Arthrobacter globiformis: one gene and its partner. The protein of the gene in region 1 interacts with the protein of each later gene in a pairwise test. Links are inferred from orthologs where the notes say so. Each region holds a gene or a part of one and is shown on either strand. Other genes may lie near its edges.

What was found. The genes of interacting proteins can lie anywhere in the genome.
Region 2: the proteins of QF036_RS18625 (region 1) and rlmB interact in binary tests that used the Escherichia coli proteins (3 or more experiments, as listed by UniProt). The link is inferred for Arthrobacter globiformis from one-to-one orthologs.

The regions. Positions count from the first base shown.
Region 1 is NZ_JAUSYZ010000001.1:4,088,579-4,096,225, reverse strand. Bases 1-2,846 are described here. They hold QF036_RS18625 (NAD(P)H-hydrate epimerase), read left to right. Parts: upstream 1-581; coding sequence 582-2,111; downstream 2,112-2,846. Other genes in these bases: glgX (glycogen debranching protein GlgX), read left to right, coding at 2,221-2,846; QF036_RS18630 (holo-ACP synthase), read left to right, coding at 215-562; glmS (glutamine--fructose-6-phosphate transaminase (isomerizing)), read left to right, coding at 1-210. In the rest of the region: more of glgX, read left to right, coding at 2,847-4,671; treY (malto-oligosyltrehalose synthase), read left to right, coding at 4,668-7,010; treZ (malto-oligosyltrehalose trehalohydrolase), read left to right, coding at 7,007-7,647. UniProt on the Escherichia coli protein: Bifunctional enzyme that catalyzes the epimerization of the S- and R-forms of NAD(P)HX and the dehydration of the S-form of NAD(P)HX at the expense of ADP, which is converted to AMP.
Region 2 is NZ_JAUSYZ010000001.1:1,108,774-1,114,068, forward strand. What follows is about bases 1-2,895. They hold rlmB (23S rRNA (guanosine(2251)-2'-O)-methyltransferase RlmB), read left to right. Parts: upstream 1-894; coding sequence 895-1,896; downstream 1,897-2,895. Other genes in these bases: cysS (cysteine--tRNA ligase), read left to right, coding at 1-802; QF036_RS05215 (carbon-nitrogen hydrolase family protein), read right to left, coding at 2,115-2,895. Outside these bases: more of QF036_RS05215, read right to left, coding at 2,896-2,924; glycogen debranching protein GlgX, read left to right, coding at 3,036-5,168; QF036_RS05225 (ribonuclease domain-containing protein), read left to right, coding at 5,186-5,295. UniProt on the Escherichia coli protein: Specifically methylates the ribose of guanosine 2251 in 23S rRNA.

The DNA.
Region 1 (7,647 bases):
GGTGCCCGCACCCTGGTGATCGCCGAGGAAGGCGACGAAGCGGTCCGGGACTACGCCGAGCACGTCTTCTACGTCCCGGAAACCCCGACGCTGCTCATGCCGCTGCTCACCACGGTCCCGCTGCAGATCTTCGCGTGCGAACTTGCCGCCGCCAAGGGCTACGACGTGGACCAGCCGCGCAACCTGGCCAAGAGCGTCACAGTAGAGTAAGCCCATGATTGTTGGCATCGGCGTAGACGTAGTGGACATCGAGCGCTTCGGACGGCAGCTGGAGCGCACCCCCGGGCTGCGGGACCGGCTGTTTGTGCCGGCCGAACGGGACCTGAACACCCGCTCCCTGGCGGCGCGGTTTGCCGCCAAGGAGGCTGTTGCCAAGGTCCTGGGTGCGCCTGCAGGCATGAACTGGCAGGACTGCTGGATCGGGCTGGACCAGAACGGCCCGACCATCCAGGTCAAGGGAACGGTGCTCGCCGTGGCCGAAGCCAAGGGCGTCAAACGGTGGCATCTCTCCATGAGCCACGACGGCGGCATTGCCACGGCCACCGTGCTGGCCGAGGGCTGACCCCGGACGGACTGACCATATGATCAGCGCCTATACCGGAACCCAGATCAGGGAGGCTGAAAAGCCCCTGCTGGATTCAGGTATGGGCGCTGTTCTCATGCAGCGGGCTGCCCGCGGCATGGCCGGCGCTGCCATCGCGGAGCTGCGCAGCCGCGGACGCCGCCTCTACGGCTCCAGCGTCGCCGTCCTGGCCGGCAAGGGCAACAACGGCGGCGACGGCCTCTTCGCTGCCGCGCACCTCGCCGGACGGGGAATGCGGACGACGGCGGTCCTCGCCTCTGACTCGGCCCACCCGGACGGTCTGGCCGCCTTTCGGCGCGCCGGCGGCCGGGTGCTGACGCTGACTGACGCGAACGCCGGTGAGCTGGCAGCGCTGGCCGGCAGGGCCGACGTCGTTATTGACGCGCTGCTCGGAACCGGCGCCCAGGGCGGACTCCGGGGAGCCTCGGCGGACCTCGTGTCCCGGCTGGCGGAAAGGTCCCACGGCCTCGTGGTGGCGTGTGACGTGCCCAGTGGCGTTGATGCGGACACCGGCGAGGCCGGCGGCCCCGTGCTGCCCGCCGACGTCACCGTCACGTTCGGTGGGGCCAAGGCCGGTCTGCTGGTGGACCCGGGAGCGGATTTCGCCGGCCGGGTGGTGGTGGTCCCGATCGGCATTGAGGACGCACTCCCGTGGCCCGCCCTGCGCCGCCTGGAGGCCGCCGACCTGGCCGCCCTGCTCCCGCGTCCCGCACGGCGCGCCCACAAGTATTCGCGGGGCGTCCTCGGAGTGGTGGCCGGATCCCCGGCCTACCCCGGCGCCGCCGTGCTCGCCTGCCGCGGGGCGCTCTCCGCGGGCGTCGGGATGGTCCGCTACGTCGGGCCGCCCGAGGTCGCCGACCTTATCCGCCACAGCTGCCCCGAGGTGGTCTGCAGCACCGGCACGGTGGCAGAGACCCACGTCCAGGCCTGGCTGGTCGGTTCCGGGATGGACGGCAAGGACGAGGACGAGATGCAGCGGGTCCGCGACGCCGTCGACTCCGGCCTGCCCACCGTGGCCGACGCCGGTGCCCTGCCTGTGATGCCCGACGTGCTGGCTCCGCAGGTGGTGCTGACGCCGCACGCCGGGGAGCTGGCCACCCTGCTGCAGCGACTCGGCGCCGACCTGGACCGCGGGGCCGTCGAAGCCTCCACCCTCGCTGCCGTGCGCCGCGCCGCCGGCCTGACCGAGGCCACAGTGCTGCTGAAGGGCGCCAGCACGCTGGTGGCGTCCCCATACCAGGATTTCTACAGCCAGTCCGAGGGCACGCCCTGGCTGGCCACCGCCGGAAGCGGTGATGTGCTGGCCGGAATCATCGGTGCGCTGCTCGCCCAGGTGGGGCCCGACGTCGGACGCTTCCGAGAAAGGGGCATCGATCCGGACGAACGCTGGGCGGCCATTGCCGCCATGGGGGCAAGCCTGCACGGCCATGCCGGAGCCGCAGCGGCGGCCGGCGGTCCGCTGACGGCGGGGCGGATATCCGACGCCCTACCCGAAATATGGGGTAAAGTCAGCACGCTTAGTAATTAGCGATGGGTCGCGTAATAGTCACACCCACCCGCTACGGTAAGACAAGTTACCTGCAGGTAGTGCGTGATGACCTGCGGTACGCAGTGTTGGACGATGTATAGGAGCACGAATGGAAATCTGGCCCGGATCGGCTTACCCGCTGGGAGCCACATTTGACGGCACTGGAACCAACTTCGCATTGTTCAGCGAGCACGCAGACAAGGTGGAACTGTGCCTCTTCGACGACGAGGGGACCGAAACCCGGGTCACACTCCGCGAAGTCGACGGTTATGTGTGGCACTGCTACCTGCCCCAGATCCAGCCAGGGCAGAAATACGGGTACCGGGTCCACGGACCCTATGACCCCGCCAAGGGCCAGCGCTTCAACGCCAACAAGCTGCTCCTTGACCCCTACGCCAAGGCAGTCTCCGGCCAGATCGACTGGGATCCGGCCCTGTTCTCGTACAACATGGGCGACCCCTCCTCCAAGAACGACGCCGACTCCGCGCCGCACATGATGATGGGCGTGGTCATCAACCCGTTCTTCGACTGGGACAACGACCAGAACCTGCGCATCCCGTACCACAAGTCGGTCATCTACGAGGCGCACGTCAAGGGGCTCACCGAGCTGCACCCGGAGATTCCCGAGGAGCAGCGCGGCACGTACGCCGGCGTGGCACACCCTGCCGTGATCTCGCACCTGCAGAAGCTGGGCGTCACCGCGATCGAGCTCATGCCCGTGCACCAGTTCGTCAACGACGGCACCCTGCAGGAGAAGGGCCTGAGCAACTACTGGGGCTACAACACCATCGGCTTCTTCGCGCCGCAGAACACCTACAGCTCCACCGGCGACACCGGCCAGCAGGTCCAGGACTTCAAGGCGATGGTCCGCTCACTGCACCGGGCAGGCATTGAGGTCATCCTCGACGTCGTCTACAACCACACCGCCGAAGGCAACCACCTCGGCCCCACCCTGAGTTTCAAGGGCATCGACAACGAGGCCTACTACCGCCTGGTGGAGGACGACAAGCAGTACTACATGGACTATACGGGCACGGGCAACACCCTGAACGTCCGCCAGCCGCACTCCCTGCAGTTGCTCATGGATTCCCTCCGCTACTGGGTCACCGAGATGCACGTGGACGGATTCCGCTTCGACCTCGCCGCGGCACTGGCCCGTGAATTTTACGACGTCGACAGGCTCTCCACGTTCTTCGAACTCATCCAGCAGGACCCGGTGGTGTCCCAGGTCAAGCTCATCGCCGAGCCGTGGGACGTCGGGCCCGGCGGGTACCAGGTGGGCAACTTCCCGCCGCAGTGGACCGAATGGAACGGCAAGTACCGCGACACCGTACGCGATTTCTGGCGCGGCGAACCCGCCACGCTGGGCGAGTTCGCCTCCCGCATCACCGGCTCGGCGGACCTCTACGAGCACTCCGGCCGCCGCCCGGTGGCGTCCATTAACTTCGTCACCGCACACGACGGTTTCACGCTGCGCGATCTGGTGTCCTACAACGAGAAGCACAACGACGCCAACGGCGAGGACAACAAGGACGGCGAATCGCACAATCGGTCCTGGAACTGCGGGGCGGAGGGCCCCTCGGACGATCCCAAGGTCCTGGGGCTCCGGGCACGGCAGCAGCGCAACTTCATCGCCACGATGCTGCTCTCCCAGGGCGTGCCCATGATCCTGCACGGCGACGAGCTCGGCCGCACGCAGCAGGGCAACAACAACGGGTACTGTCAGGACTCCGAACTGACCTGGGTCAACTGGGACAGCGTGGACCAGCCGCTCATCGAATTCACCGCAGCCGTCAACTCGCTGCGCGCCAAGCACCCCACCTTCCGGCGCAGCCGCTTCTTCGACGGCCGGCCCGTGCGGCGAGGCGAAGGCGAACGACTGCCGGACATCGTCTGGCTCGACCCCGACGGCAACCTCATGCAGCCGGAGGACTGGGACAGCGGCTTCGGCCGTTCCGTGGGCATGTTCCTCAACGGCGACGGCATCCAGGGCCACGACAGCCGTGGCCGCCGGATCACGGACGTGAACTTCCTGCTGTACTTCAACGCGCATGACGGCGACGTTGAGTTCACGCTGCCGCCGGACGAGTACGCACCGGCCTGGGACGTCATCATCGACACCGCAGGCGAAGGCGCAGACTCCAAGCCCGCGGACGCCGGCACCATCCTGTCCGTCGCCGCCAAATCCCTGGTGGTGCTGCGCGCCCACAGCGCACCCGAGGAGGAGCCGGACCATTCCGTGGCCGCCTCGCTCGCAGCGCTGACCCAGACCGCTACCGCTGAGACCGCGGCCCTCACCGCACCCGCTGTTCCCGAGCCGGCCAGGACGAAAAAGCCGGCTGACCCGGCTGCAGACCCGGCAGATACTGCTGCGGCTGAACCTGCCGCGGACCCGGTTGCAGAGCCTACTGCTGACCCGGTTGCAGAACCTGATGCAGGGCCGGCTGCGGCGCCTGCGAAGGCCGCAGCGGAGCAGCCGGCAAAAAAGCCGGGCACCAAGCCTGCTGGTAAGCGCGGCGGCCACTTGAAGGCGGTTAAGCCCGCAGGGGAGGACGCATGAAAACCCCCGTCTCCACGTACCGGCTGCAGATCCGGCAGGGGTTCACGCTGTTCGACGCCGCTGAAACCGTGCCGTACCTGCGCTCGCTCGGCGTCGACTGGGTCTACCTGTCACCGGTCCTGACCGCGGAGCAGGGCTCCGATCACGGGTACGACGTCACCGACCCCTCCGCCGTCGACCCCGAACGCGGCGGCCCGGAGGGCCTGGCCGCCGTCTCCAAGGCGGCCCGGGCCGCCGGCATGGGCGTGCTGATCGACATCGTGCCCAACCACGTCGGCGTAGCCACGCCGGCGCAGAACCCCTGGTGGTGGTCGCTGCTTAAGGAAGGGCGCCAGTCCCGCTACGCGGAAGCGTTCGATGTCGACTGGGACCTCGCCGGGGGACGCATCCGGCTCCCGGTCCTCGGCAGCGACGACGACCTGGACCAGCTCGAAATCAAGGACGGGGAGCTGCGGTACTACGACCACCGCTTCCCGCTGGCCGACGGCAGCTACACCGAGGGCGATTCTCCGCGTGACGTCCACGCCCGGCAGCACTACGAACTCATGGGCTGGCGGCGCGCGGACAACGAGCTGAACTACCGCCGCTTCTTCGCGGTGAACACGCTCGCCGGCGTCCGCGTGGAGATTCCCGCCGTCTTCGATGAAGCCCATGAGGAAGTGGTGCGCTGGTTCCGTGAGGGGCTCGCGGACGGACTGCGGATCGACCACCCGGACGGCCTGGCCGACCCCGAGGGGTACCTGAAGCGGCTCCGGGAGGCCACCGGCGGCGCCTACCTGCTGATCGAAAAGATCCTCGAGCCGGGAGAGGAGCTGCCGGCCAGCTTCGAGTGCGAGGGCACCACGGGTTACGACGCTCTCGCGGACGTGGACCGGGTTTTCGTGGATCCACGCGGCCAGGAACCGCTGGACCGGCTGGACGCCTCGCTGCGCGGCGGGGAGCCTGCCGACTACGAGGACATGATCCGGGGAACCAAGCGCCGGATCACTGACGGCATCCTGCACTCGGAGATCCTGCGGTTGGCCCGGCTGGTTCCGGACGACGCCGGACTCCCCGCCGATGCCACGGCGGACGCCATCGCGGAGATCATCGCCGCCTTCCCGGTCTACCGCACGTACCTGCCGGAGGGCGCGGAGGTCCTGAAGGAGGCGTGCGAGCTTGCCGCGCGCAGGCGGCCGGAACTCGACCAGGCCATCCAGGCCTTGCAACCGCTGTTGCTGGACACGGACCTGGAGGTTGCCCGGCGCTTCCAGCAAACCTCGGGAATGGTCATGGCCAAGGGCGTGGAGGACACCGCGTTCTTCCGTTACAACCGGCTGGGCACCCTCACCGAAGTGGGCGCCGACCCCACCGAGTTCTCCGTGGAGCCGGACGAGTTCCATGCCCGGATGGCCCGCCGGCAGGCAGAGCTTCCGCTGTCCATGACGACGCTGAGCACGCACGACACCAAACGCAGCGAGGACACCCGGGCGCGGATCTCGGTCATCTCCGAGGTCGCCGGCGAATGGGAGCGGGCCCTGAACCGGCTGCGCGAACTGGCCCCGCTGCCGGACGGCCCGCTGTCCGCTCTGCTGTGGCAGGCCATCGCCGGCGCCTGGCCCGCCAGCCGGGAGCGCCTGCAGTACTACGCGCTGAAGGCCGCGCGCGAAGCCGGGAACTCGACCAACTGGACCGATCCCGATCCGGCGTTCGAGGAGAAGCTGGCCGCCGCCGTCGACGCCGCGTTCGACAACCCCGCGGTGCGGGCTGAAGTCGAGTCGCTCGTGGAACTCCTGGAGCCGCATGGTGCCTCCAACTCCTTGGCGGCCAAGCTCGTGCAGCTGACCATGCCCGGCGTCCCGGACGTGTACCAGGGCACGGAGTTCTGGGACCGGTCGCTGACGGACCCGGACAACCGTCGCCCATTCAGCTTCGATGACCGGCGCGCCGCGCTAGAACAGCTCGATGCCGGCGACGTGCCCCCGCTATTTACGGATGAGCGGACAAAGCTGCTTGTGACCTCGCGCGCGCTGCGGCTGCGCCGTGACCGGCCCCAGCTGTTCACGGGTTACCGGCCGGTCAATGCCGCTGGCCCCGCGGCCGGGCACCTGCTCGCCTTCGACCGGGGCATCCCGGCAGCGCCGGGGGCGCTGACCCTTGCCACCCGGCTGCCCTACGGACTGGAACAGTCGGGCGGGTGGCGGGACACCGCCGTCGAACTTAAAACCGCCATGAAGGATGAACTGACCGGTGCCGGCTTCGGACCGGGGGCCGTGAAGATCGCTGACATCTTCCGGGCTTTCCCCGTCGCGCTGCTGGTGCCGCAGACAGGAGTGACGCAGACAGGAGGGAAATCATGACGCACGCAGGCCAGACAACATACCCCCGTGAAGCAGCGAAACCCGTACAGGGCCCGGAGCGCTTCGACGTCTGGGCACCCTTGGCAAAATCCGTTACGCTGCTGGCCGGCGGGGAGCGCTACGCCATGCAGCGCCGGCCCGGCACCGGACCGGAAGATGACGGCTGGTGGAACGCCGCCGACGCACCCGCAGCCGGCGAGGTTGACTACGGGTACCTCCTGGACGGCGACGAAACTCCGCTTCCGGATCCGCGGACCCGGCGCCAGCCCGACGGCGTCCACTCGCTGTCCCGCACGTTCGACCCCGGCGCGCACACCTGGCAGGAGGACGGCTGGCAGGGCAGGGAACTGCAGGGCGCGGTCATCTATGAGCTCCACGTGGGCACGTTCACGCCCGAAGGGACGCTGGAGGCGGCCGCCGGCAAGCTGGACTACCTGGCCGGCCTGGGCGTGGACTTCATCGAACTGCTGCCCGTGAACGCGTTCAACGGCACGCACAACTGGGGCTACGACGGCGTGCAGTGGTTCGCCGTCCACGAGGCATACGGCGGACCGGAGGCGTACCAGCGGTTCGTGGACGCCGCCCACGCGGCAGGTCTCGGCGTGATCCAGGACGTGGTCTACAACCACCTCGGCCC
Region 2 (5,295 bases), 3.0 Mb from region 1 along the record:
CGGCCGGCCAGGCTGGCACCTCGAATGCTCGGCGATGGTCACCAAATACCTCGGCACCGAATTCGACATCCACGGCGGCGGCCTCGACCTGCGCTTCCCGCACCACGAAAACGAGATGGCGCAATCCCAGGCGGCGGGCCACGGCTTCGCCAACTTCTGGATGCACAACGGCATGGTCACGTACCAGGGCGAGAAAATGTCGAAGTCCGTCGGCAACACGGTCAGCCCGGCGGAGATGCTGGAGCTCGCGCCGCCGCGGGTCGTCCGCTACTACCTCGGCCAGGCACAGTACCGCTCGGTGCTGGACTACCAGCCGACGTCGCTGCAGGAGGCCGCTGCCGCCGTCGAACGCATTGACGGCTTCGTGGCCCGTGCGGTCCGGGCGCTGTCCTCCGACGGTGCCCTGCTGTTTGGCAGCCACGGCACCGTTCCGGAGGCGTTCGCCGCTGCGATGGATGACGACCTCAACGTGCCGCAGGCCCTCGCGGTGCTGCACGACACGGTCCGCGCCGGAAACTCGGCGCTCACCGATGGCGACCTCGCGGCTACGCGGCAGGCGCTGGACAGCGTCACCGACATGCTCAGGGTCCTGGGCATCAGCGCCGCCGCGCAGCCCGCCGTCGATGACCAGGCCACCAGTGCCCTCGGCACGCTGATTGAAGCGCAGCTCGCCGCCCGCGCCGAAGCCCGCTCAAGGAAGGACTGGGCTGCCTCCGACGCCATCCGGGACACCCTCGCAGCGGCCGGCGTTCTGGTCGAAGACAACGCCGACGGCGCCACGTGGAGCCTGCAGCGCAGCTAGCCCCGGCGGCTCAGCGCCCGCCCGGTCAACGATTTGAGGCCAGTCAGTAGACTGGAGTCCAGACTTACTCAATACAACCAAGGGTGGAATTCATGGCCAACAAAGGTCGCCCGGGCGCAGTCCGCAAGCTCAAGAAGGGGCCCACCACCGGAACCGGTGGCCACGGCCGCAAGGCTCTCGAAGGCAAGGGGCCAACCCCCAAGGCCGAGGATCGCCCGTACCACAAGGCGCACAAGAACAAGCAGCTCGCTGAGCGCTCCGCCGCCAAGCGGCCCGGCGGTGCCGGCGCCACCCGCAGTGCCGGTGCCCGATCTGGTCCGAAGGGGCGTGCCACCGAAGAAGTGGTCACCGGCCGCAACTCCGTCGTCGAAGCGCTCCGGGCCGGCATTCCGGCCAAGGCACTGCACGTTGCCATCCGCATCGAGATGGACGACCGCGTCAAGGAATCCCTGAAGATCGCCGCCGAACGGGGCATCCCGCTGCTGGAAACCGGCAAGCCCGAGCTGGACCGGATGACCGACGACGCCGTGCACCAGGGGCTCGTGCTGCAGATCCCCCCGTACGAGTACCAGGACGCCTACGACCTGGCCGAACAGACGGTTGAAGGCTGGAAGAAGGGGCACATCGCGAATGCGCCGCTCTTCGTTGCCCTCGACGGCATCACCGACCCCCGCAACCTCGGCGCGATCATCCGCTCGGTCTCGGCATTCAGCGGCCACGGCGTTATCGTCCCCGAACGCCGCTCCGTCGGCGTCACGGCCGCAGCATGGAAGACCAGCGCCGGCGCGGCCGTCCGCGTTCCGGTGGCCCGCGCCTCCAACCTGAACAACGCCATCAAGCAGTTCAAGGACATGGGCGTCTTCGTGCTGGGGCTCGACGGCGACGGCGACATCTCACTGCCGGATCTGACCGTCGCCACCGAACCCGTCTGCATCGTGGTCGGCTCCGAAGGCAAGGGCCTCAGCCGCCTCGTCCGGGAGAACTGCGACCAGATCGTCTCCATCCCGATCGACTCCGCCATGGAATCCCTGAACGCTTCCATGGCCGTCGGCATCTCGCTCTACGAGGTCTCCCGCCAGCGCTCCGCCAAGTAAGACCACCCTGTCGAGACCCGCAACGCTTCCTCACCTTTCGCAGGTAAACCGGGGACGCTTCTTCACCTTTCGCAGGAAATCCGGGGACGCTTCTTCACCTTTCGCAGGTAAACGCCAACGCTTCCGCAACCAGGTGCGGAAGCGTTGCCGTTTTAAGTGCAGGACCTGAGGGAGCGTTCCGTTTTAAGCGACAAGAGCTGAGGGAGCGTTTTTCTCTTCTAGAATTCCCGGCGGTTCGCCAGGACCGGGAGCTTGGTGCGGGCTTCCTTGACCAGATCGGGGTCCAGATCCGCGAACAGGAGGCCGGGGGCCCCGTCGAGCTCCTGGAGCACCTCACCGAAAGGCGAAATGACCGCGCTGTGCCCGACGCCCGTGGGCGCAGCGCCGCGGGGTTCGATGCCCTGGGTGGCGGGGTCGCCCTGGCCGCAGGCGAGGACGTAGGTGGTGGTGTCCACGGCACGGGCGCGGGCCAGGAGCTGCCACTGGTCCACCTTGCCGGGGCCCGAACCCCAGGAAGCGCAGACGATGTTGGCGACCGCTCCGCGATCGGCGTTGGCCGTGAACAGGGCCGGGAAACGGATGTCGTAGCAGGTGGCCAGGCCAAAGGTGAGGCCGCCGACGTCGAACGTTACGGGTCCTGTCCCGGCGTCCACGGTGTCGGACTCCAGGAATCCGAAGGCGTCGAACAGGTGTACCTTGTCATAGCTGGCGTCCACGCCCGGCCCGGTCACCAGCAGCGTGTTACGGACTTTCGCCTGCCCGCCGGAGAGCGATGAACCCGGGGTGAACATTCCGGCAATAATTACAATCCCCAACTCGCCGGCAATCGAGCGGACGCGGCCGGCCCAAGGGCCGTCCAGAGGCTCGGCGATGTCCAGCAGCGAATTGCCGAATGCGCGCATGGTGGCCTCCGGGAAAACGACGATCTCGGCGCCGCCGTCCTTAGCGCGGCGGGCGTATTCTTCGACCATGGTGAGGTTCCCGGCCACATCCCTTCCGGTGATGATCTGGGCTAATGCAATCTTCACGAAAACCTCCAGTCGGTGCGTCTTGAGAGTGTTCAGCGGTGCCGCCACAGCACGCCCGCGTAACATGCGGAGAAGATTAGCTATTTGGCTGTGACAGCTAAGCTTTAATTGATGGTAATGCCCCTTTTAGACACAGCCTTGACGGTGGATGACCCCCAGGCCTTTCCCCTCGGGGTCAGCGAAGCGCGCCAAGGTGCGGGGGGCGCGCCCGGCAGCCGCGTAAGAGTCGCCGTCTACGCGCCCGGCGTCGCGGCGCTTGAGGTGGCCTATCAGGCGCCCGGCCAAGGCTGGCGGCTCCATACCCTGTCCAGCCTCGCGAACGGCATCCACCACGGAGTGATGGACGGATTTCCCGTGGGATCCCGGTACGGCTTCCTCGCAGCTCCCAGAGGCGAAGCAACCGCCAAGGGCGACGAGGTACTGCCGCCCGCGGTTCCCACGGTTGATCTTGACGACGACGACGGCATCCGGCAACCGCTGTTGCTGGACCCCTACGGCCGGGCCGTCGATGAACGCGACGGATTCCTGACCAGCGTCAGGATGTCTTCCGACTTCGACTGGGGCTCGGACGAGAAGCCGAATACTCCGTGGCGCAACACCATCGTCTACGAGGCACACGTCCGCGGACAGAGCATGCTGCATCCGGACATCCCGCAGGCGATGCGCGGAACGTATGCCGGCATGGCCCATCCCGCGATGATCGAACACCTCACAGGCCTTGGCATCACCGCCCTGCAGTTACTGCCGGTGCATTTCCATATGGACGAGCCCCACCTCCAGAACCTCGGACTCACCAACTACTGGGGCTACAACACGGCGGCGTTCTTCGCCCCGCACCCCGCGTACGCCACCAAGGCCGCCCAGGAAGCCGGGCCGCAGGCCGTCCAGGACGAATTCAAGGGAATGGTCAAGCTGCTGCATGCAGCCGGCATCGAGGTCATCCTCGACGTCGTCTACAACCACACGGCCGAAGGCGGGCCGGACGGGACCACCCTAAGCTTTCGGGGGCTGGGCGAGCAAAAGTACTACCGCACTGACGGCAACGGAAAATACATCGACACTACGGGCTGCGGCAACACGCTCAACTTCGGCGAGCCCCGCGTTGTCCAGATGGTGCTGGACTCGCTGCGGTACTGGGTGGACGAATTCCATATCGACGGCTTCCGCTTCGACCTTGCCGTCACGCTCTGCCGGAACGCAGCCAACGAGTTCGATCCCCGTCACCCCTTCCTCGCGGCGGTCGCCGCCGATCCGGAGCTGTCGCGCGTCAAGCTGATCGCGGAACCGTGGGACGTGGGCTACGGCGGCTGGCAGACCGGACGTTTCCCCGTCGGCTGGGTCGATTGGAACGATCACTACCGGGACGCCGTCCGCTCCTTCTGGCTGGCCGACCGTGCCGCTCTCGACAACGGCGGCCGGGGCGGATCCGTGGCCCGGCTGGCCGACGCCCTGTCCGGGTCGGCAAGCCTGTTCGAACCGTCGGGCCGTTCCAGGCTGGCCTCGCTGAATTTCATCACCTCCCACGACGGCTTCACGATGACCGACCTCGTCTCCTACGACCGCAAGCACAACGAGGCGAACGGGGAACAGAACCGGGACGGGCACGGCGACAACCGCAGCTACAACCACGGCTTCGAAGGGCGCACCGAGGACGAGGGCATTCTGACGCGCCGCGCCCAGAGCAAACGCAACCTCATGGCCTCGCTCATGATCTCCCTCGGCGTCCCCATGATCACGGCCGGGGACGAACTCGGCCGCACCCAGCAGGGCAACAACAACGCGTACTGCCAGGACAACCCGCTCACCTGGATTGACTGGACCAGCACGCCGGAATCCCATGCCATGCTCCGCAGCACCAAGCGTGTCATCCGGCTTCGCAACGAGTTCCTGGCCGCCCAGCCGCACGACTATCCGGTCCGCGACGCCCGCTCCTACCTGTACTGGTACGACCGGACCGGGCAGCCCATGTCCATGGAACGGTGGAACGACAACGGGAACCGGGTGGTTCAGCTGCTCCTCGGCTCCGACGACGGGCACGTGGCCGGGCTCATCGTGGTCAACGGCGGCCCTGAGGACATTGAGGTCACCCTTCCGCAGGTCACCAACGACGACGGCACCGGCAAGCGGCTGTTCGATCTGCGCCTCACCACGTCCGAGCTGCACGACCGGCGCCAGGGAGCCCTCGTGGCGTCCGGCGAGCCTGACGAGGTGCAGGCCCACACCATCAACATTTACCGCACATAGGCTACGGGGAATCAGGCATGCGCAGGCGTTGGACTGTCGGAACGCTGCTGCTGGGGCTTGCCGTGGCTGCCCTTGTGGTCGTCAATCTTTTCATCCCACCGGGCGGCACGCCGCCCGCCGCGCGACC